Linked DNA regions of Chroogloeocystis siderophila 5.2 s.c.1. The protein of the gene in region 1 interacts with the protein of each later gene in a pairwise test. Links are inferred from orthologs where the notes say so. Each region holds a gene or a part of one and is shown on either strand. Other genes may lie near its edges. The genes, in order: rlmN and ftsZ.

Region 1 (3,121 bases):
CTACAGCGCGTAGGTAATCCTGATTGGCCTGATCTTGTGATGATTGATGGTGGTAAGGGACAGTTATCCTCCGTTGTGGCGGTATTGCAAGAAATGAATTTAATGGATGAGTTGCGCGTCGTTAGCCTTGCGAAGCAGCGCGAAGAAATTTTCTTACCAGGCGAGTCGCAGCCCTTACTAACTGAAGCCGAACAACCAGGAGTACAATTACTACGACGCTTGCGCGATGAAGCACACCGTTTTGCTGTTACTTTCCACCGCCAGCAGCGTAATGATAAATTACGGCGATCGCGCTTAGATGAAATTCCTGGTTTGGGATATCACCGACAAAAACAGCTTTTAGCTCATTTCCGCTCGATTGACTATATTCGTCAAGCGACGCCAGAGCAATTAGCCGCCGCACCAGGAATTGGTTCACACCTAGCGCAAGAAATTTATAATTATTTTCATCCTTCTTAAGGTAGAAATTATCTAGTATTAATTAGACGTGATTGACAGGTGCCGATACTGAAATCGGCATTTTTAGTTTTTTACTACTCGTTAATCTATCCCTGGGCAGAACCGAAATCTTAAGTAAATGTTAAATATAGATGGCGAAAGCGCCACTATAAGGCAAATTAGAGGTTGCTTTGTTATGCAGACAACAGTTTTTGCAAAGCCATTTAATTAAAATTGAATTTAAAGTTAAATATCTACATAAATTAGATTAAAACAGTACAATACAAGAGAAATATAGTCGGGGATCAGCAAAAATAAAAGTAAATTCAAAACTATTTTGTTACTTTCTATCCCCCAGGTTATATGACAACTTCGTTTGTGTAATGGCAAGCTAGGTATAGGAGAAACAGATTTCTTAGATAACTAGGTCACAATTTAGCTACAAAGTTAAGATTTGTTGCTTTTTGTTTAATCCTGTATATTCATTAATTTGCCAAGTTAAATTTTCTTTTTTAAAACTGCTTGCTTCCAGAGGTTTAAAATGCTTGTACAAAAAATTAGGTGTCCTAACTGCGGCAGTGAGGGTGAACGCCATCATATACCCCAAAGTCGATTGATCCGGACACAATGCTCCTGCTGCGATTACTTGATGGTGACTTGTGCTGAAACAGGTAAAGTAGTAGAAGCTTACGCGCCAGGTGTAGATGCTGAGCGTCTAAGCTTGCGTTGCCCGCAATTGCCCACAAGCAGCATCAGCCTCCAAACCACGCGAGTAACGCACACTAACAGCAATTTGATGTTGATGCAAGACGTCAACAAAAGCTTGAATTCCGCGAAAAGTGGGACGTTGGTAGTCCGCTTCCCGAATGGGGTTATAGGGGATTAAGTTAACGTGAGTTTGAAACCCACGTAGCAGTTGAGCTAACTCGGCTGCTTGTTTTATATTGTCATTTACTCCAGCCAAGAGAATGTACTCAAAAGTAATTCGGCGACCAGTCATTTGTACGTATTGACGGCATTCGTCGATTAAATTTTCTAACGGATAATGACGCGCACTCGGAATCAATTTTTCTCGCAGTGCTTGATTAGCAGCATGAAGGCTAACAGCAAGGGTCGCTTGGAGTTGATACTGTGCTAAGCGTATGATATGCCCAGGAATACCAACTGTAGAAATTGTCATTCCACGCTGTCCGATGCCAACATCTTGATTTAAAGATTTGACTGCGGCGACGACATGTGCGGTATTTAGCAACGGTTCACCCATACCCATAAAAACAATATGACTAACACGGCGTTGCAAGTCTTCTTGAACAGTTAAAACTTGGTCGATAATTTCGTGTACTACTAAGTTACGCATAAAGCCGCCTTTTCCTGTCGCGCAAAAATCGCACGCCATCGGACAACCAACTTGCGTAGAAACACAAACTGTGAGGCGCTTTTCAGTGGGAATACCAACAGTTTCAATAATTTTTCCATCCGCAAGTTGCAGAAGATATTTTACGGTTTCATCCGGTGCAACCGAACGGTAGTGGATTTGCGATCGCCCAATTGAAACATCAGCAACCGCCGCACGCCAAGTTTTGGGAAACACAGAAATATCTACAAGTGATCGCACGCCTTTTTTGTAAATCCACTCGTATAGCTGTCGTCCGCGATACGCAGGTTGTCCTTGAGAAACTACCCAATCCGTTAATTCAGGCAAACTTAAACCCAACAGTGGTTGCGGTGCGGCGATCGGTATTGTTGTCTCTAGCGTTTGATTTATACTTTGACTACTCATAATTGAATTTAAGATTTTAGATTAAAACAAGCGGCATTTCAGAGTATGTCGTATGTCTGCCCCTAACTCCATGAATAAAGTTTTTCCCTTATCTTCTCGCTCAGAACTAGGAGAACTCAACCTCATCAACATCCGCCCAATTCTGGCAGGGCTGTTTCATTGTAGCTGAAGGAAAACAAGGTCGAATTAGATTAGCCAAGCATCGCATAGCGGTTGAAATCGAGGCGACTTGCTGAATTAACAATAAAGCAGGGCGATAGACTTAGATAGAGGCGACGATAACCGCGTTGAGTATTGAAAATCTGTTCAGTCGCTTGGTAGAGTTTCAACAGTAACCTAATATTGCTCCCAAGATGATGAGCTTTGAGATTAGTTTAGTTTTTTTACCCTGACAATGAAATTGCCCTGCCCGCAGTTGGGGGATTTTATATAGCCTTAAACGCAAGTCTAATTGTATACATACCTGCGGTAATTCTATAAAATCAAATATTCTGTGATCACTGCATAAAACTTACTGATAATTCAAACGATTTAATATAGATGCGCATATTATTTCTTCATACCAATTTTCCAGCGCAATATCGTCATATTGCACAAGTGCTTGCTAGCGATCCAAACAATCAAGTTGTTTTTTGTACTAAAAATCAAGATGTTTCGCTACCAAATATTTACAAAGCAATTTTTGAGCCAAGTCGCAACCCGCATCCATCAACACATCATTATGTTAGACCATTGGAAAGTGCAGTATTACACGGACAAGCAGTCTATAAAATAGCTGAACAATTGAAAGCACGTCAATTCATTCCTGATGTCATTTGCGGACATTCGGGGTGGGGACCGACATTGTTTGTTAAAGATGCATTTCCGAATACACCACTGATTTGTTATTTTGAATGGTTCTAT
Region 2 (3,130 bases), on another replicon or contig:
GACAATCATATCGGCGGCTGTGACGACTTGTACGAATTGGAATTTCAAGGCAAGCTCGATCAACTATTAGCAGCGTAAAAAAGCGATGAAACTTGCTTTTATTATTGATCCCATTGCACGGCTCGATCCAGGACATGATACGAGCGTCGCCTTGATGGAAGCCGCACAAGCGCTAGGTCATTCTATTTGGGTAACTCAAGCAAACTTGTTAAGTGTTATCACTGGTAAAGCTTGGGCTGTATTAGAACGAGTACAGCTAAAACCTGTGCAACTCGCGCAAGGACGATGGGTTGCGGAGAATCCTTGGTTTGAGTTAAGCGATCGCACTTTCGCCCCCTTAGAAAGCATGGACGCCGTTTTTATGCGTACCGATCCACCGGTAACGGTTTCTTACCTTTATGCGACATACATTTTGGATTATATCGATTCTGCGAAAACCTTAGTTATCAATGATCCCCAAGGGATCAGGGCAGCTAACGAAAAAATGTATGCGCTGCAATTTACCGACTGGATTCCAGAAACGATTGTCAGTTCTAATAAACAAACAATCCGCGAGTTTGTCGAGGCACAAGGCGCAGCAATTCTGAAACCTTTGGGAAATAAAGCCGGAGAAGGAATTCTGTATTTAGAAGCAGGCGATCGCAATTTTAACTCGATGGTTGAGTTAAGTACCTTGCAAGGCAGCGTACCCGTTATGGTACAAACTTACTTACCCGCTGCCCAAGAAGGCGACAAAAGGATTATTCTCCTTGACGGTAAACCTATTGGCGCACTCAATCGACTTTCGTCGGGAAATGAGTTTCGTAACAATATGGCAGCAGGTGGGACTGTAGCTCAAATTGGCATTACCGAACGCGAACAATCTATGTGCGCCGATATTGCCAAGAAATTGCACCAAGACGGCTTATATTTTGTGGGGATCGATGTGATTGGCGGCTACCTTACCGAAGTCAACGTCACAAGTCCTACGGGCATTCGGGAAATTGATCATCTAGAGGGTACTCGCTTAGGCGAACAGGTGATTCAGTGGTTGGAGTTAAAAGCAGTGCGGGCATAGACGTGGCTTTAACGTCTACGCTTTGCCTCAAGACCGAGGATTGCGCCTTCTTTGGAGAAACTCAGGAATATCCAAACCTGGCTTTTCTATTGTTTCTATCTCAATTGTGGGAGAAGATGGTGCGCTTGGTGTGGCTTGTGGTTGCGGCTTCGAGATGACTCGCGTACTTGCTTGTGGTTCGGCAGCAGCTTCTGTAGAAAATCCTGTAGCAATTACTGTAATTCGTATTTCACCTTGTAGTTTTTCGTCGATAACTGCACCAAAAATAATATTGGCGTTAGGGTCCACAACTTCATAAATTGTCTCAGCTGCGGCATTGACTTCGTGTAAGGTTAGATCGTGACCGCCAGTAATATTAAAAACGACGCCTTTAGCTCCTTCAATCGAAGATTCGAGCAGAGGTGACGAAATTGCTGCGTTGGCGGCTTCTCTAGCGCGCGATTTGCCGGAACCAATACCAATGCCCATTAATGCGGAACCTGCGTCTGCCATAATAGCGCGGACATCTGCAAAGTCAACGTTTACTAATCCTGGGATTGTAATAATGTCAGAAATTCCTTGTACGCCTTGCCGGAGGATATCATCTGCAATCCGAAAAGCTTCTTGTACAGGTGTTTGTTCTGAAATGACCGAAAGCAGCTTATCATTAGGAATAACAATTAGCGTATCTACACGGCTTTGAAGTGCCTCAATACCTTGTTCGGCTTGTGAGGTACGCCGCCGCCCTTCAAACATAAAAGGACGTGTAATCACTCCCACCGTCAATGCACCTAATTCTTTTGCAACTTCTGCCACGATTGGTGCTGCGCCTGTCCCTGTTCCGCCACCCATACCAGCAGTAATAAAAACAAGATCGGCATTTTCTAAAGCTGCGGCAATTTCCTCACGCGATTCTTCGGCAGCTTTTTGACCGATCGCTGGATTACCACCTGCACCTAAACCGCGTGTCAGCTTTTGTCCAATTTGCAACCGCCGAGTCGCCGACGTGTTCGTTAAAGCTTGGGCATCGGTATTGATTGACCAAAACTCAATGCCACTTACTTGGCTGGCAATCATCCGGTTAACTGCATTACCACCACCACCACCAACACCGATAACTTTAATATTGGCGACTCGACCTGGCACGATATCATCGAATTGATCGTCTGCTTCAGGAACTCCTTTAGAATCGTAATTTTGTCCAAAATGAATCCCTGACGAGTTAAAAGGATTATTCGAGTTAACAGTCAGCGAATAGCCTGGCTGTCCTGTAGATTGTGAGCTTTTATCCGTAGGCTCTCTTTTACTATTAAGCACCATTGGCATTAACAAGGATATGTAAACAACTTTTTAGATTTGATTTTTCTAAGAGTCTACTATAGGTTGACCGCCTCTGACTCTGCCATCGATCTTCGGTATGACTGTAAATGTCGCTCTATCGCTAGAAACTTAGTATTGTTACTAGTTTAAGTAGAGTCAATACAGCAATTGGATTGCTGCGGTTCTTTATAAAAATCTGAGTGTATACAAATTGCTAACTCTTTTCGTTGGTGTTCCTAATCGAATTTATAATATTGTGTTTACTGGTAAATAGCAAATCCCTTTGCCAAGTACTCAAGGCTACATATTAAGTTTTGGCAATTGATTGAGTTACACATAATTAATAGAATTAATAAATTCACCTTTATAAATGATTTATCTTTCAATCCAAAGTGAAGCGTTGATAGTTTTGATAAAACAACTTTGTTTGTGGAATTGTCACGCTACTCTAATTGATGATAATGTGTTTATTTCATTAAATCTTCTGTAAAATTTTCGCATGTAGTTAACTTTGCTTGCCAATACTTTTACTTTTTCATGCACTGCTACACTGTTTTCATGATCGCCTAGCGACTTTCGACAATTGAGAATGCGATATCCTGCATAGGAAATAGCCTACACTATCCTCTTTATCAATTTAATTAAATGAACTCAACTCTTTTTGCTTTGAAAAATAATGATTTTACTTGTGGATTCGCCAGTATTAAAACTTCTTGAATAAGTTTACTATACTTGGTTTACAAGACAGTTCTCTATTGAATTTGAGGGACATTG

The links.
Region 2: the proteins of rlmN (region 1) and ftsZ interact in binary tests that used the Escherichia coli proteins (3 or more experiments, as listed by UniProt). The link is inferred for Chroogloeocystis siderophila 5.2 s.c.1 from one-to-one orthologs.

The regions. Positions count from the first base shown.
Region 1 is NZ_MRCC01000006.1:2,528-5,648, reverse strand. What follows is about bases 187-2,972. They hold rlmN (dual-specificity RNA methyltransferase RlmN), read right to left. Parts: upstream 2,219-2,972; coding sequence 1,154-2,218; downstream 187-1,153. Other genes in these bases: NIES1031_RS08065 (glycosyltransferase family 4 protein), read left to right, coding at 2,759-2,972; NIES1031_RS24245 (hypothetical protein), read right to left, coding at 2,410-2,547; uvrC (excinuclease ABC subunit UvrC), read left to right, coding at 187-459. Also shown: more of uvrC, read left to right, coding at 1-186; more of NIES1031_RS08065, read left to right, coding at 2,973-3,121.
Region 2 is NZ_MRCC01000014.1:71,444-74,573, reverse strand. The notes cover bases 221-3,015. They hold ftsZ (cell division protein FtsZ), read right to left. Parts: upstream 2,357-3,015; coding sequence 1,085-2,356; downstream 221-1,084. Other genes in these bases: gshB (glutathione synthase), read left to right, coding at 221-1,057. In the rest of the region: grxC (glutaredoxin 3), read left to right, coding at 1-78; more of gshB, read left to right, coding at 86-220. UniProt on the Escherichia coli protein: Essential cell division protein that forms a contractile ring structure (Z ring) at the future cell division site. The regulation of the ring assembly controls the timing and the location of cell division.